Regions from separate parts of the Saccharopolyspora sp. SCSIO 74807 genome, predicted to be linked through region 3. Evidence: riboswitches for the same ligand, from Rfam matches in the RefSeq annotation. Region 3 holds a riboswitch; each other region holds the start of a gene.
What was found. Region 3 has a riboswitch for thiamine pyrophosphate ahead of thiO (glycine oxidase ThiO). Riboswitches for the same ligand answer to the same signal wherever they lie in the genome.
Positions count from the first base shown of each region.

Region 1: another riboswitch for thiamine pyrophosphate. It lies ahead of thiE (thiamine phosphate synthase); the one in region 3 lies ahead of thiO (glycine oxidase ThiO).
Region 2: another riboswitch for thiamine pyrophosphate. It lies ahead of V1457_RS12040 (thiamine ABC transporter substrate-binding protein); the one in region 3 lies ahead of thiO (glycine oxidase ThiO).

Region 1 is NZ_CP146100.1:2,958,206-2,963,732, reverse strand. It holds gene V1457_RS13710 (chitosanase) at 1-723, opposite strand, end outside; gene V1457_RS13705 (hypothetical protein) at 847-975, opposite strand; gene tenA (thiaminase II) at 1,131-1,841, opposite strand; gene thiD (bifunctional hydroxymethylpyrimidine kinase/phosphomethylpyrimidine kinase) at 1,896-2,693, opposite strand; gene thiE (thiamine phosphate synthase) at 2,690-3,352, opposite strand; TPP riboswitch at 3,346-3,437, opposite strand; gene V1457_RS13685 (hypothetical protein) at 3,764-4,042, shown strand; gene V1457_RS13680 (hypothetical protein) at 4,205-4,939, shown strand; gene V1457_RS13675 (nuclear transport factor 2 family protein) at 5,066-5,524, shown strand.
Region 2 is NZ_CP146100.1:2,622,856-2,628,382, reverse strand. It holds gene V1457_RS12050 (ABC transporter ATP-binding protein) at 1-379, opposite strand, end outside; gene V1457_RS12045 (iron ABC transporter permease) at 379-1,974, opposite strand; gene V1457_RS12040 (thiamine ABC transporter substrate-binding protein) at 1,971-3,002, opposite strand; TPP riboswitch at 3,102-3,212, opposite strand; gene V1457_RS12035 (4a-hydroxytetrahydrobiopterin dehydratase) at 3,284-3,583, shown strand; gene V1457_RS12030 (FAD-dependent oxidoreductase) at 3,590-4,546, opposite strand; gene bioD (dethiobiotin synthase) at 4,586-5,284, opposite strand; gene V1457_RS12020 (adenosylmethionine--8-amino-7-oxononanoate transaminase) at 5,287-5,527, opposite strand, start outside.
Region 3 is NZ_CP146100.1:1,277,720-1,283,246, forward strand. It holds gene V1457_RS05630 (thiazole synthase) at 1-746, opposite strand, end outside; gene thiS (sulfur carrier protein ThiS) at 748-939, opposite strand; gene thiO (glycine oxidase ThiO) at 936-2,102, opposite strand; TPP riboswitch at 2,093-2,202, opposite strand; gene thiE (thiamine phosphate synthase) at 2,264-2,938, shown strand; gene V1457_RS05650 (S1 family peptidase) at 3,020-4,138, opposite strand; gene V1457_RS05655 (hypothetical protein) at 4,314-5,336, opposite strand; gene V1457_RS05660 (threonine/serine dehydratase) at 5,491-5,527, shown strand, end outside.

The sequences.
Region 1 (5,527 bases), 1.7 Mb from region 3:
GTCGCTGTGCGCGTCCTCTTCCCGCATCGCGGTGACCCGGGCGTCCAGGAAGGCGCTGAGGTAGCCGGTCTCGTCGCCGCCTCGCGCGGGCGGGACCGCCTGCTCCAGCGCCGCCCGGCGGATGCCGCCGAACGACGGCCAGGACTCACCGGGTCCGTGCATCACGATCGCGTCGTAGTAGGCGAACTGCCCGAGCGCACCCAGCCCGTCTTCCTCGGCCCGGCGCACCGCGGGGTCGAAGTACCGGCGGTCCCGTTCGGACTCCTGCGCACGCTGGAAGTCGGGGTCCTCGGCGGCAGTGGCCCAGGCGTCCGGGTAGCCGTCCAGACCCTCGTGCGAATCCGAACCGTTCACCGCGCGTAACGCCTCCAGATAGGGCGCGAGCGCGTTGTCCGGTTCGGCCCCGGTGTAGGACTCGACGAGTTCGAGCATGTCGCCGGTGCCGGAGCAGAAACCGATGATTCCGGCGGTGTAGCCGCGACCGTCGCCGATGTCCTCGATGTAGCCGAACTGCGCGCGCCAATCCAACGAGGAGTTCTCCGCGCTGGACACGAGCTGCATCGCGATGTCCTTCTTGCGCGGATCGGCGAGGTCACCGCCTGCCGCGGTGCCCGGGACCGCGAAGGCGCGCCCGGACCCGAACGCGCCTGCGGCGATCCCGGACACGAGTGCGGTGCGCAGGATTCCGCGGCGGGACACTCGCACCGACGGCGTCGGCGACATCGGGATCCTCCAGGGTTCGCGGCGGCTGGCGCACCAGCACCCTGCTCGTACGCCTGCCGGTCCACCACCGCCGTCGGGCTGAGGTTTTTCCCGTTGCCAACCGGGTCCGGTCTCGCCGGTGCGTCAGTCGTCGGAATCCTGCGTGGATTGTTCCGAATCGGCCCGTCGGTCCGCGATGTAGAACGGGGCGGCCGCCAGGATCGGCACCATCATCCCCGCCATCATGATCAAAATGGACGAACCTGTGCTCAAGGCCCACCGAATCCCAGACTGCGCGGTGGGAAAAGACATCCCACACCGGAACACGTCCGACCGGACGTGACGTTCGGTAATCGTCGCGAACGGCCGGATACGTTAGCAGCGGGACCACGTGCGTCCGGTCACGAGCACCACCCGAGACCGGAAGATCACGGCAACCAGCGAGCGGTCGGCCACTCCTCCCGGATCCACGCGCTGTTCCAGAACAGCCACTCGTACTCGCTGGCGCGGGTGAACGCTTCGAGCATCCGCTGCCGCGTCGGCTCGTCGGCGGCTTCGGCGACCCGGTCGGTGAGTTCCCGGGCGCCGCGCACAGATTCGGCGAACTCGTCGTCGGCGTAGGTCTCGATCCACCGCCGGTACGGGTGCGCCGCGATGTCGCCCACCGCATCGAGGATCTCGCTGCCCACGTGCTGGTACACCCAGAAGCACGGCAAGATCGCCGCGAGCAGCACCGGGTACGGCTCGGAGAGCGCGTTCGCGCGCAGGAACGAGGTGTAGGCCAGGCAGGACGGCGAGGTCGGCACCCCGGCGATGTCGGCTTCGGTCAGCCCGAACTCCTCGACGTATCCGGCGTGCAGCCGGCGCTCCTCGACCAGCGCCGCCTGCGCGTTGCCAGCCAGGAACGCCGCGTCCTGCGGCCCGTCCGCGCGGGTCGCGGCTGCCGACAGCGCCTGCGCGAAGCCGACCAGGTAGCGGGCGTCCTGCACGATGTAGAACGCGAACCGCTCGCGGTCCAGCGTGCCGTCGGTGAGCGCGGCGTTGAACGGGTGCTCGACGGTGGCCCGCTGCAACTCGGCGGTGTGCTCCCAGGCACCGGCGCAGAAGCCGTCGGCGGGCGGATCGGGCAGCTTGCTCATCGGGCGACTCCTTCGCGAGGCCGGATTTCTCCGCCGTGGCAGGCGGGGTTCAACTCACCACCAGCGGTGGAAGTGGTGCACCGGTCCGTGCCCGCGGCCGACGTCCAGCCGTCCGGCGGCGCGCAGCGACTCGGTCAGGTAGTCCTTGGCCTCCCGCACGGCCTCCTCCCAGCTCGCCCGCTGCGGGCGCAGCGCGGCGATCGCGGCGGCCAGGGTGCAACCGGTGCCGTGGTCGTTGGTCGTTTCGACCCGCTCGCCGCGCAGGTACTGCGCCGCGCCGTCGCCGCGGAGCAGGTCGACGCTGGCGCCCTGGCGCAGATGGCCGCCTTTGAGCAGCACCTGCTTGGCGCCGAGCCCGGCGAGGCGGTCGGCGACGCCCGGCATCCCGGCGGACTCGGCGATCTCCCGCTCGCCCAGCAGGTCCGCGGCCTCCGGCAGGTTCGGGGTGATCAGCTCGACCCGCGGCAGCAGCTCGTCACGCAGCACCTCGACCGCTTCGGCGGCCAGCAGCCGATCACCGCTCTTGGCCACCATCACCGGGTCCAGCACCACGTTCGGCGGGTTGTAGCGGTCCAGCACCGCCACGACGGCGCGGATCACCTCGGCGTTCGCGAGCATCCCGATCTTCACCGCGTCCACCCGGACGTCGTCGAGCAGCGTGGTGAGCTGGGCGGTGACGAACTCCGGCGGGATCTCGTGCACCTGGGAGACACCGGTGGTGGTCTGCGCGACGAGCGCGGTCATGACCGACATCCCGTAAGCACCGTTGGCGGAGAACGCCTTGAGGTCGGCCTGGACCCCGGCCCCGCCGCTGGGGTCGGTCCCGGCGATGGTCAGCACGTTGGGAATCATCGGTACACCTTTCGCAGGCGGGCCGCGGCCGATGCCGGATCGGCGGCCGCGCAGATCTCGGAGACGACGCACAGCCCGCGCACGCCGGTCGCGGCGATCTCGGCGGCGTTGTCGGCGTGCACGCCGCCGATGGCGACCGCGGGCAGTTCGGTCGCGGCGGTGAGCTCGCGCAGCCCGGTGACGCCGAGCGCGGGCGCGGCTTCGGGTTTGGTCGGCGTGCCGAACACCGGGCCGATGCCGAGGTAGTCGACGGTGCCGGGCGGGAACGCGGCGGTCTCGGCGAGTTCCGCGGCGTCCGAGACCGACCAGCCGATCAGCAGCTCGGGCGCGATCCGCCGCGCTTGCTCCGGCGGCACGTCGCTCTGTCCCAAGTGGACGCCGTCGGCGCCTGCCGCGAGCGCCACGTCGAGCCGGTCGTCGACCAGCAGCGGGACCGCCGGGAACTCGGCGAGTTCGGCGCGCACCGCGGTGACCAGCTCGCACAGCTGCCTGCCGGTGGCGCGCGGATCGCGGACCTGAACAACCGTCGCGCCACCGGCCACGGCTTCGCGCACCGTCCGCGGCACCCCTCTGGCACCGCACAGTTCGGTGTCGGTGACCAGGTACACGGACAGGTCGAGCCGCCCGGCGGCTTGCGGTGCATCGGCGCGAGTTGTCACGGCGGTGACGTCCCTCCGCTAGTTCGAACTAGGTCAGGTTCGACGGGTTTGCTCTCAGCCCTGGTGGGCACCCCGCGTCACTGCTCTCAAGCTAGCAAGCACGGTCAACCTGGCGAAGCGCCGTGCCGCGGAGGGTTCCGCCGGACGGCTCGACCCCGCTGTCGCATCGGTGATAATGATCACCATGTGAAACAGGATGTAGCTGATCACCTTGGGTCGAACGGACCACGACCGGCACCACCGCCCGGCCGGAACAGATGATCCGGAACGGTGCATCCGTTGCGGGACGGCTCGCATTGGCACCGCACCGGTTGCCACGCGGATGCAACCCGGCGGCTGAGCGCACCGTCTAAGGTTCGAGATCGGCCACAGGCCGCGGCAGGACGGCGCAGCGTCCGAGGAGATGTGGGGGTGGGAGCGGTGTTCCCCGATCGCGAGCACGTGTGGTGGATCGTCGGCGCAGGCGAACGCGTCCGGCACGCGATCACGGTGCGCCCGGGGGCGAGACCGGCCGGGGATCCGGTGGTCGCGCTGTGCTCGACGACGATCAAGCTCCCGCACGAGACCTGGCCCGCCAGCAAGGAGCCCAGCAGCCGCCGGATCACCGAGCGCTGCCCGGATTGCGAGCAGCGCGTCGACGAGGAACTGGCGCGCGACGACGAGCTGATGATCACCAATTGGGATTCCTGAGCGCGCTGCCGTTGAACGTCGGACGCCGCCTCGCAGTGGGGATCTCCACCTGACGCAGCGCCGCCGCGACCCCGCGCGGTGCCGACGGCGCGATCGAACTCACACCGGGCAGCCCTGATCACCTAGTGAGGCAACCCTGTGCGGCGGATTAAGGTTGGGGCAATGGAGACCACAACCGACTCCCCCCAGTTCGCCCGGTCCCGCCGCACTTCCCGGCCGGACCCGGCGCAGGTCTGGGCACCGCTGGCCGGTCTCGCCGACGCCGCGGCGCAGGCCGGGACGTCCGGGGCGGTGGCCATCACCCGCGGATTCGACCGCAACAGCAGGCAGCGCGCGAAGGCGCTGCGCGAGCTGCTGGACGAACGCGACATCCCCGCGATCGAGATCACGCCCGCGCCCGGCAGCGAGCGGCTGGTCGACGGCACCGAGGTCGCCAGCGTGGTGAACCTGATCGGCGCCGGTTCCTGGCAGCCGCACCGGTTGGCCGCGAAGCTGCGGGCGCCGCTGCTGGCGCCGCAGCAGGACGGGGATTCGCCGGTCGAGGACGCGCGCGACGTCATCGGAGTGACCAGCGCCGAAGGACGGCGCGACGTCGCGCTCTCGCACGTCGCGGTCCGCCCCGAGCACGGCGGCGCTGGCAGCCTCACCCTCACCACCGGCGGCGAGCCGTTGTCGGTCCCGGGTGGCGCCGTCGCCATCACGCTGCAGGATGGGGCGCTGGAGATCCAGCTGTCCGGGCCGGACTTCGCCGAGCAGACCTTCACCGCCGCCGAGGTGCGCATCGAGATCTCGGAGGGGCCGCACCGGCTGGTGCGCGACGAACTGCCGATCGCCGAGTTCGAGGGCGCGCTGACGTTCGCATCCGAGCCGCGCGGCCTGGTCGTCCGGCCTGCCTGAGCGGTTCCCGGCACGCGGCGGTGGCCCGCGCAGGTCACCGCCGTTGCCGCGTCCGCAGCGACACCGCCGCTGCCGGGATCTCCCGCAATCGCCGCGCCGAGAGGGCAACGCCGAGAGGAAGGCACCGTGACCGCACGCCCGCCGTTCCCGCCGTTCACCGAGGAGACCGCCCGGCAGAAGGTGCAGGCCGCCGAGGACGCCTGGAACACCCAGGACCCCGAGCAGGTCGCCGCCGCTTACACCGCGGATTCGGTCTGGCGCAATCGCGACCGGTTCATCACCGGGCGGGCCGAGATCGCGGACTTCCTGCGCGAGAAGTGGTCGCGCGAGCTGGAGTACGCGCTGCGCAAGGAACTCTGGGCGTTCCAGGGCGACCGCATCGCCGTGCGGTTCCAGTACGAGTGCCACGACGCCGCGGGCCAGTGGTGGCGCAGCTACGGCAACGAGCTGTGGGAGTTCACCGGAGACGGGTTGATGCGACGGCGCGAGGCCAGCATCAACGACGTGCCGATCAGCGCGGCCGAGCGGCGGATCTTCGGGCCGCGGCCGGCGGCCGAGCACGGCGAGCCGCTGCCGGTCCGCTGAGTG
Region 2 (5,527 bases), 1.3 Mb from region 3:
CTTCGCAACCGGCGAGCCCGACGAGTTCCAGCAGCTCGGCCACTCGCGCGCCGCGTTCGGCCCGCGCGACGCCGCGCATCCGCAACGCGAAGCCCACGTTGCCGGCGACGTCGCGGTGCGGGAACAACTGCCCGTCCTGGAAGACCAGGCCGAACCCGCGCCGGTGCACCGGCACCCTGGCGAGATCCCGGCCGTCCCACCGGATCTGGCCGGCAGCCGGCTCCTCCAGCCCGGCGACGGCCCGCAACAACGTCGACTTGCCACAACCGGACGGACCGAGCAATGCCAGCACTTCCCCGTCGCGCAACGCCAGGGAAACATCGCGCACCGCTTCTACCGCCCCGAAACGCACGGTGAGACCGCGCAGTTCCAGCCCCATCAGAATTCCTCCACCGCGTCGGTGCGGATCCGCAACCGTTCGACGAGTACGACCGCCAGCACGGTGACGATCATGAGCAAGGTGCAAGCCGCGTACGCCATCTGCGTGTTCAGCTCGCCCGGCCTGCCCAGCAGCCGCCCGATCGCGACCGGCAACGTCGGCGCGTCCGGCCGGGCGAGAAAGCTGGTCGCCCCGAACTCGCCGAGTGCGACCACGAATCCGAACCCGGCCGCGCCCAGCACGGACCGCGCCGCCAACGGCACGTCCACCTCCCGGTGCACCCGCCAAGGCCCGGCCCCGAGCGTCGCCGCCGCCTGCCGAAGCCGGTCGTCGATGGACCGCAGCACCGGCAACACCATGCGGATCACGAGCGGCGTCACCACGAGAGCTTGCGCGAACGGCACCAGCAGCGGCGAAGTCCGCAGGTCGCCGGGCAACAGGTGCAGCGTGATCAGGTATCCGAAACCGACGGTCACCGCGGAGACTCCGAGCGGCACCATCAGCACCACGTCAAGGGACTCGGCGAGCGCGCGCCGCCGCACGGCGACCAGCACGAACGACGCCAGCAATCCGAGCAGCAACGCCATCCAGGTCGCGTCGACGGCCGTGCGCACCGAGTTCAACCCGGCCTCGAGGCCGGTGACTTCCAACGTCCCCTGCTGCCCGGTGCCCAGCAGCGCCCGATATCCCGCCAGGCCCCAACCATCCCTTGTGGACACCGAGCGCACCAGCAAGCCGGCGATCGGCGCCAGCAATCCGCAAACCACCAGGCCCGCCGCCCCCACCACGAGCCACTGCGCGCCTTGCGGACGGCGCGCAGTGCCCGCTGCGGACCGCAGGCGCAACGCGGTTTCCCTGCGGCGCCGCGCGAACGAGGCCGCTAGCAACGCCGTCACGACCGCCGCCAGCTGCAACAGCGACAGCGCCGCCGCACCCGGCAGGTCCAGCAACTGCACCGTGCGCAGGTATATCTCGGTCTCCAAGGTCCGGTACTGCCCGCCGCCCAGCACCAGCACCACACCGAAACTCGTGGCGCAGAAGAGGAAAACCACGGCGGCCGCGGACCCCAGCGCAGGCAGCAGCGCGGGCAACGTGACCGAGGTGAACGCCCGCAGCTTCGACGCTCCCAGCGATCGGGCCGCGTCTTCGGCCCGACGGTCGAGGTGGCTCCACAACCCGCTCACCGTGCGCGCCACGACCGCGACGTTGAAGAAGGCGTTGGCGAGCACGATCGGCAGAACCGCACCGGAATCGACGTCGAACAGCGCGCGAAAGGCCATGCCGACCACGATCGTCGGCAACACGAACGGCACCGTCACGACCGCACGCAGCACCGCACGGCCCGGGATCAACGAACGAGCCAGCACGTACGCCAACGGCACGCCCGCGATCAGCGCCACCGCTGTGGACGCCGCTGCCTGTCCGAGCGTGAACGCCACCAACCGCCAGGTCGACGCCTCCGCCAGCACCTCGCCGACGTTCCCGTGCAGCCCCATTCCGATGATCGCTGCCACCGGCCATGCGAAGAACAGCCCGAGGAATCCGAGCACGACGCTCGCGGCTGCCGGGACCGCCAGCCGGTTGTGCGGGCTCATCCGCGAACCAAGGTTCGCCACTGCTGGACCCAGCGGTCCCGATTCCGCTCCACTTCGGACGCGGGCAGCTCGGCCGGTCGCGGCGGCAGCGGTGCGCTGGCCGACCAGTTCGGTGGCAGCGGCACCCCGTCCACCGCCGGGTAGACGTACATCTGTTCCGGCGCTTGGCGCTGGAACTCCCGCGACAGCAGGAAGTCGACCAACTGACCAGCGCCCTGCGGGTCCTTCGCCCCGGCCAGCACGCCCGCGTACTCGACCTGCCGGTAGCAGGTGTCCAGCAGCGCCTTGGTGCGCGGCTTGCCGTCGTCGCCGACCTCCGCGGCCGGCGACGAGGCGTAGGACAGCACGATGGGGCGTGGCCCGTGTTCGGCGGCAGCGGAGAAGTCCTGGTTGTAGACCTCCTCCCAACCGGAGGAGAGCTTGACGTCGTTCGCCGCGAGTTCCCGCCAGTACTGCTGCCATCCCGGGTCGCCGAACGCAGCGACCGTCCCGAGCAGGAAGGCCAAGCCGGGCGAGGACGTCGTCGGATCCGGAACGGCTGTCAGGCCGCGGTAGCGCGGTTCGGTGAGGTCTCGCAGCGTCGCGGGCTCCGGCATCCGGTGCGCGGCGAACCACTCGGTGTCGATGTTCACGCACACGTCCGCCACATCCACCGCGGTGAGGCGGTTTTGCCGGTCCTGGGCGTAGCGATGCGGTCCCTGGTCGGCATCGGCGGCCCGGTACGGCGCGAACACGCCTTCCCGCAGCGTGCGGGACGCGAAGGTCGAGTCCACGCCGTAGGCGACGTCCCCGAGCGGCGCTGCCTTGGACAGCACCAGCTTGTTGGCGAGCTCACCGGCGTCGCCGCTGGTGCGGACTTCGACGTGGATTCCGGAACGCTGCTCGAATTCCGCCAGCAGCCGGGGATCCACCACGAACGAGTCGTGCGCGACCAAGGTCACCGTGCGCTGCGCGGGCTCCTGGCCGACCAGGAGCGAACATCCGGCGGTCAACGTGATCACGGCGACCGCCGCGACCCACCGGACCAACGCGGTCCATCGCAACGAGCGGTGCTGCGAGGAAGGGGACAGTGATAAGCGGGGCAACGATCCTCCCGAACGGCGAGCCGATATCGGCCACGCGACGTCGAGCGGATCGCGGTACCTCCCTGCGCCGGCATGATCCGGTTCAGGTGCGGACGGTCGAGGGGAAGAGCCCCTCCTCTCAGCCCAGCGCGCTGGACTCCCGTGGCGCGAGCAGTCTACGTGCCGATCACGCCAACGGATGCCCGAAGGTCGCATCCGGCGCGATCAAGTACCACCATGTGGGCATGACCGGACTATTGAACGACACGCAGGTTTCCGAGGCGCTGCGAAGCCTGCCGGAGTGGGAGCAGGACGGCACCCGGCTGTCCCGGACCGTCGAGTTCGACAGCTTCCCGCAGGCCATCCAGGGCGTGAACCGGATCGCGGAGATCGCCGAGAACGAGGGCCACCACCCCGACTTCGACGTGCGGTGGCGGAAGGTGACGTTCTACTGCAGCACGCATTCCGAAGGCGGCATCACCGCCAAGGACGTGTCCATGGCCGAGGAGATCGACGGAGTCGTCGACGCGCTCTCCCAAACCTGAGCTTCGTCAACCGCGCGCGAGTTCGGCTGCTTCGGTGGCGCAGCCCCAGGACAGCGCCACCCCGCAGCTGCCGTGACCGTAGTTGTGCACGATCTTCGCACCGCCGAATCGCTCCACCTCGACCCGAACCGCGTCCCTGCCGGGACGCAGCCCGACCTTCTCCTCCAACACGACGGCCCCGGACAGCAGCGGGTCAACTCGCGCACAACGGCGAAGAATGCCGTCGGTCGTCCCGCCCTCGGCGGTCCGGGACCAGTCGTGTTCCACGGCGGTGCTGCCGAGCACGACGTGGCCGCCGTGCGGCATGACGGCGACGGGCTCCTCGCCCTGTCCGATTTCCACGAAGTACTCGTCGATCCCGGGATTGCGGACCACGACCTGCTGACCGCGCACCGGGCGGACACCGGGGTCACCGATGAGTTCGTGCGCGCCGACTCCCGTGCAGTTGACCACGACGCTCGCTTCCTCCGCCGCTTCCGCCAGCGAGGACACCGGGCTGTGCAGTAATTCCCCGCCGGCCGCGCGGAAACGTTCGGTGAGGTGGTCCAGGTAGCGCGGCATGTCGATCAGCGGAACGGTCCCGCGGTAGCCGCTGACGAAACCTTCCGGTAGTTCGTCGGGCCGGCAGCGGCGCAGATCCGGCAGCAGTTCCGCCTCGGGTGGCACCTGGTCTCCCAGGTCGAAGCGCGCGGCCATCCGCCCGTACTCGAGGTGCACGCCGGTCGCCGGGTCCGCGGCGAGTTCGACGAACCGGTGGTACGAGGTGGTGACCCAGCCCAGCACCCGGTCGGCAGGTTGCAGCAGCGCCGGTCCCCACATCGCGCCGGCGGCTGCGGAGGTCGTCGCGCGCGGGTGTTCCGACGTGCGAATGCGCACCGGGGTTCCGGTTTCCGCGAGCGTGACCGCAGTGCTCAACCCGGCCACGCCGGCACCGATGACCAGCACAGATTCCTCGAGCGGCATGCTCGGCACGCTAGCAGCGCCGCCGGATGGCGGTGGTTTTCAGCTGATGTGCGCTCGCCGGAACGCTTCGGCGTCGAACGTGCCGCCGAGTTCGGGAGCGAGCGCGGTCCGCGCGATGTCGCGGAACGCGGCTGAAGCCGTCGCGCCGTGCGGCAACGCCCCGGCCAACGGTGCCGCGCTGACTTCCGGCAGATCGGCCAGGTTGCACCGCGTGGCCAAGTCCGGCTCACGCGGCCAGTCGCCGATCACCACACCGGAGCACCGCAACCCGCGCGTGCGCAACGCCTCCGCGGTGAGCGCGGCGACGTTCAACGCCCCGAGGCCGGCGTGCGTCACGACCAGTACCGGAGCTTCCAGTTCGGAGGCGATGTCGGCGATCGTGCCGCCTTCGTCGTCGAAGCGGACCAGCAGTCCGCCTGCGCCTTCGATGAGCACGAGATCGTGCGTGCCGGCGAGTTCCCGCGCTGCATCCGCGACGGCGCTGGGCCGCACTGGCTCCGCACCGGCCCGGCGCGCCGCCGTCGCCGGAGCCAGCGGTTCCGGATACCTGCCGAGTTCGACGGTGGTGACCGGCCCCGTCAACGCTCGCACCTGCGCGAGATCACCGTCTTCGCCGGGTTCGACCCCGGTCTGCGCGGGTTTGACAACTGCTGTGCTCCCCGGCGCGAGCGCGGCGACCGCGGCGGTGACCGCGGTCTTGCCGATCTCCGTGCCGGTTCCGGTGACGATCAGGAACATCTTCAGCCTTCCCGAGCCGCGGCGAGAGCGGCCGCGCAGATAGCGGCGAGGTCGTCGTCCCCGGTCACGTACGGCGGCATCGTGTAGATCAGCTTCCGGAACGGCCGCAGCCACACCCCGCTGCGCAGCGCCGCGCTGCTCGCGGCGGACATGTCCACGTCGTGATCGAGCTCGACGACTCCGATCGCTCCGAGCACCCGGACGTCGACCACTCCCGGCAGGTCCCAGGCGGGAGCGAGTCCG
Region 3 (5,527 bases):
GGGCTGGAAGCCTGCGCCCAGAAGCGTTGCGGGATGCGGCCCGCTTGGGAAGCCAGCCGGCCGCCGTCGACGGCCGCCCGCATCGCCGCGGCCATCCGCTCCGGGTCCTTCGCGCGGGTCACCGCGGTAGCCAGCAGCACCGCGTCGCAACCCAGCTCCATCGCCAGCGCCGCGTCGGAGGCGGTGCCGATCCCGGCGTCCAGCACGACCGGCACCCCGGCCCGCGCCACGATCATCTCGATGTTGTGCGGGTTGCGGATGCCCAGCCCGGTGCCGATCGGCGAGCCCAGCGGCATCACCGCAGCGCAGCCGAGGTCTTCCAGCTTGCGCGCGAGCACCGGGTCGTCGTTGGTGTAGGCGAGCACGGTGAACCCGTCGTCCACCAGCTGCTCGGCGGCCTCGGGCAGCTCGACCGGGTCCGGCAGCAGGGTGTCCTCGTCGGCGACCACTTCCAGCTTCACCCAGCTGGTCTCCAGCGCCTCCCGCGCGAGCTGGGCGGTGAGCACCGCCTCCGCCGCGGTGCGGCAGCCCGCGGTGTTCGGCAGGGCTTCGATGCCGAGCCGCTGCAGCAGCTCCAGCACGCCGGTGCGCCCGCCCGCGTCCGCGCGCCGCATCGCGACGGTGGTCAGCTCGGTGCCGGACGCCAGCAGCGCGCGCTCCAGCACCGACAGGTTCGTCGCACCCCCGGTTCCGGTGATCAGCCGCGAGCCGAACTCGCGGCCCGCGATCAGCAGCGGATCGTCCACGTCAGCCTCCTTGCACGGCGGTGAGCACTTCGACCGCCGAGCCGTCGCGCAGCTCGGTCTCCGCCCAGGAAGCCCTGGGCACCACGGCCCCGTCCACGGCCACGGCCACACCTCGGTGCGGCACGCCGAACTCGTCGAGCACGGTGGCCAGCGTTTCGTCCGCGCCGAGCGGACGCGGCGCGCCGTTGATCATGATCTGCACGGTCGACCTCCTGTCTCGACGGCCCTGCCCGGCACGGCCGCGCGCACCACCGGCGGCGGTTCCCGGCCGCTCAGCGCCGCGACGATCGCCTCGGCGGTGAGCGGGGCGAGCAGGAAACCGTTGCGGTGGTGGCCGGTGGCCACCAGCACGCCCGGCTCCAGTTCGCCGAGCAGCGGCAAGTTGTCGTGCGTACCCGGCCGCAGGCCCGCGTCCGCCTCGACCAGCTGGTATTCGGCGATGCCGGGCACGAGTCGTTCGGCGGCGTTCATCAGGTCGCGCACCCCGCCGACGGTGACGTCGGTGTCGAACCCGACGTCGTACTGCGTCGCACCGACCACCAGTCCGCCCTCGTCGCGCGGCACCAAGTACACCTGCCTGCCGTGCACCGGGCCGCGGACCGTGCGCGACGGCGGCGGCAGCGCGGAGCCGCGCGCCCGCAGTCGCAGCACCTCGCCCTTCACCGGGCGGATCCGGCCGTCCAGCGCGGGATGCAGCGCGCCGGAGTGCGCCCCGGCCGCGATCACCACGATGTCGCTGCGCAGCGCGGAATCGGCGAAGTCCACCTCGCCGGGGCGCACGCGCAGCGCCCGGTCCGCGACGAACTCGACGCCCACGTTCGTCGCGGCCGCCCGGAGCGCGGCCAACGCGATCCGGTTGTCCACGGCGAGATCACCGGGCACTTCCAGGCCGCGGCGCACCGCGGGGCCCAGCGAAGGCTCCAGCCTCCGCGCGGCGCGACCGTCGATGCGGGAGACCTCGCGACCCACGCTCGCCAGATGCTCGGCTAGCCGGTCCAGGTCCGCGCGGTCCGCGCCGTCCGCTCCGGCCACCAGCGTGCCCTCGGTGCGCAGGCCGGACGGCAGGCCCGAGGCGGCGGTGAGTTCGGCGGCGAAATCGGGCCACCGCGCCAGCGAAGCCGCGCCGAGCTCGAGCAGCTCTTCCTCGCCCGGCCATGCCTCCGCGATCGGGGCCAGCATCCCGCCTGCGACCCAGGACGCGGCGGGCTCCTCGGCGTCCACCAGGCGCACCGGACTTCCGTCGCGCGCGGCGCACCACGCGATGGCGAGACCGATGACACCGCCGCCCACGACGGTTACGGACGGTCGAGCGGAGACGTGACGGGCGGCCGCGAGGCCGGTGGAACTGTGCGACATTTTGCGCTCCCTGCGCCGGCATGACCCGGATCAGGTTCGACGGTCGGGGCTGGCGCCCCCTCTCAGTCCGGTACTCCCCCGGACTCCCGTGCGGACCGATGTCCACGTTACCGACCGCGCGAGGCGGAGTCAGCCGCCGACCGCGGGCTAAGCTCGGTCACATGCCAGGGTTGGACGGTTACGGCATCCGCGCTCGGCTCGCCGACGCGCGCCTGTACTTGTGCACCGATGCGCGGACCGAGCGGGGTGATCTCGCGGACTTCGCCGACTCGGCGTTGTCCGGCGGGGTCGACATCATCCAGCTGCGCGACAAGAGCGCCGAAGGCGCGCCGTTGGAGGCCCGCCGAGAACTGGCGGCGCTGGAAGTGCTCGCCGAGGCGTGCGTGCGGCACGGCGCGCTGCTCGCGGTGAACGACCGCGCGGACGTGGCGCTGGCCGCCGAAGCCGACGTGCTGCACCTCGGGCAGGAGGACATCCCGGTCGGGCTCGCGCGGCGCATCGTCGGCGACGAGGTGGTGCTGGGGCGTTCCACGCACGACGTGGTGCAGGCCGACGCGGCGGCGACCGAGCCGGGCGTGGACTACTTCTGCACCGGCCCGGTGTGGACGACGCCGACGAAGCCGGGTCGTGCGGCGGCCGGGCTGGAGCTGGTGCGGCACGCCGCGGAGCACCACGGGCACGGCAGGCCGTGGTTCGCGATCGGCGGCGTCGGGCACGACAACCTCGCCGAGGCGGTCGCGGCCGGTGCCGAGCGGGCCGTGGTGGTCCGCGCGGTCACCGAGGCCGAAGACCCGCGCGCCGCCGCCGAGTCCCTCCGCGCCGGGCTCCCCGGCTGAGCCGCCCGCTGCTCTTCCGGAGTGAACGGACCGTTCGCCTGCGGCGGTCGGTCGAACGATCCGTTCGGCCGGAGAGCGGGATCAGCCGGTGAGCAGCGTGAGACCGTACGCGCCGAGGATCTCGTTGACCGGCTGGAAGTAGGTCGTGCCACCGAGGCTGCAGTTGCCGGAACCGCCCGAGGTCACCCCCTGCGCCTGATCCCCGGCCAGGAACGAACCGCCGGAGTCGCCCGGCTCGGCGCACACGTCGGTGCGGGTCAGCCCGGACACGACGCCCTGCGGGTAGCGCACCGACTGGTTCTTGGCCTGCACCGTGCCGCAGTGCCAGCCGGAGGTGGAACCGGACCGGCAGACCGACGCGCCCTCGGCGGCCTCGGCGGACCCGGCGACGCCGACGCTGCCGCCCGCGTAGTCGTTCACCAGCGGCTGCGGCGTCTCGCCGGGACCGGTCTGGACGAACGAGTAGTCGTTGTCCGGGTACGACGACCCGACGAAGGTGCCGGACGGCTGGGTGGTCGCCTCGCCCTGCTTGCCGCAGTGCCCGGCGCTGACGAAGCCGCCCTGCACCGGGAAGCCGACCGAGCAGCGGGTGCTGCCGTTGTAGTACGCGTTGCCGCCGATCACGTCGGCCAGCGGGCGCGGCGCTTCGCGCGACTCGACGACCCGCACGGCCTGCTGGTCCACCCCGGTGGAGCGCACGAACTCCGCCGCCTTCGCGGCCGAGCCGATCGCGGTGGTCAGCACCACCGAGTTGCTGGCGGAGTCGACGTACCACCCGGTCACGCCCTGCGGCGGCGCGTTCCTGTTCAGCCCGTCGGCGACCGCGCCGAGCCGGTCGGCGCCGAACCGCACGAGCTTCGCCTCGGCACCGGCCGCGCGCACCTCGTCGAGCAGGTTCGCATCGGTGACGCCGACGACCAGCTTGCCCAGACCCGCGTCGTAGTGCGAACCGCCGAACGCCGTCCCGAGCAGGTCGCGCACCGTCCGGTCGGCCCGGTTCGCGGTGCTTTCGCTGCGCAGCCGGTCCAGCGCTTGCCCGGCGGTGAGGCCGAGGTCGCGCTGCATGGCCTCCAGCTGGGTGGCCGCCTTGGCGAGCGGCGCGGGCTGCGGCGCGGCGGAGGCGGGCACGGTCAGCGCGGCGGCGGTGGCCGCCGCCAGCAGGACCGCGCCGGCCATTCTGGCCGCGAGTCTGCGTCTCATGGGGCTCCCTATCTGAAGATCCGGCGGTTCGGCTCGAAGATCCCGACGGGAGCAGTATTGGTGCGACCAGGCGCACCGCGCATCCACCTTTCGACGCATCCCACAAGAAGAATTCCCGGCGCCGAGCCCGCGATGGGCCCGGCACCGGGAATTCTCACGAAAAGCGTTCGACTCGTTACTGCGGGTTGGATTCCTGCTGCGGCACCTCGATTCGCCCGGTTTCGGACGGCTGCGGCAGTTGACCGGTGGTCCGGGGAGCCGTCGACCGCCCGGTTTCGCGAGTGGGGCTCTGCTGCGTGGTGCTGCCGCCGGTCGTTTCCGGAGCCGTCGGCACGGTGCTTTCCGAGCTGGGTTCGCTTTCCGAGGTGGGCTCCGGCGCGCTCGAAGTGCTGGGCTCGCTGGTCCCGGTCTCCGCCGGAGCGGGCTCCTGCGGTTCGGGCGGTGGACCGGGCCGCACGACCCGGCCGATGCTGGTTCCCTGATCCCCGGAAAGCGTCTTGCCGGTGATCCCTTCCCAGCCGGTGATCACGACCATGGCCAGCACGAACGCGAGCCCGCTGGTCACCGCCAGCACGCCCCAGCGCAGGCCGCGGCGGGGCGCGGGCGGGCTGACGACTTCGGTCTCGCCGGAGGGCGCGGGCTCGTGGCGCGTGGACTCGGCGGGATCAGCGCCGACACCTTCGCTGCGCGCGGTCGCGCCGTCGGCGACCGCCTGCGCATCGATCCGCCGGGTCGCGTTCGGGTCGTCGACGACCTCCTCACCACCGGGCCAGTGCATGGCGCTGCCGTACCAGCGGATCTTGCGGGTGGCGGCCTCGTCCGCGGGGCTGCTCGCGGACGATTCGCGCTGCGCAGGCGGCCGCGGCGGCTGCAGCTTTGTCAGCCCTTGGGCACCGATGCTGGTGGCGCGCTTGAGCGCGGCGCGGGCGGCGGCCGCGTTCGCCTTGTCCTTGGTGTTCTCCAGCTTCGTCTTGGTCTTCTCCAGCGACCGCTGGTAGAGCGCCCCGCCGACGGTGATGATCACGCTGGTCATCCCGGCGCCGAAGACGGTGCCCGCCACGCCGAGCTGCGAGCCGAGCAAGGCGGCGGTCACCGAGGCGAGCGCGCCTCCCGCGACCTGCGCCCCGGAGAGTTCGATCTTCTTGGACGTCCGGTCATCGGATTCGTCCCGCTTGCCCTTGTCGTTCTCCTCGGCCATGTGGCTCCCACGCACTCACACAGGTTTCCTGGACTCCCAACGTCTGATCTCGCCGACGTTCTCCTAATCGTTGCTCTTTCGTGACAACTCCCACTTCCGGTAACGAAGGCGGTGCAATCCGGCTCCGCCGAAACCGATCAAGGATGATTTCGGCATGGAATTGGTGAGCCTCGCGGACGTCCGGTCCGCAC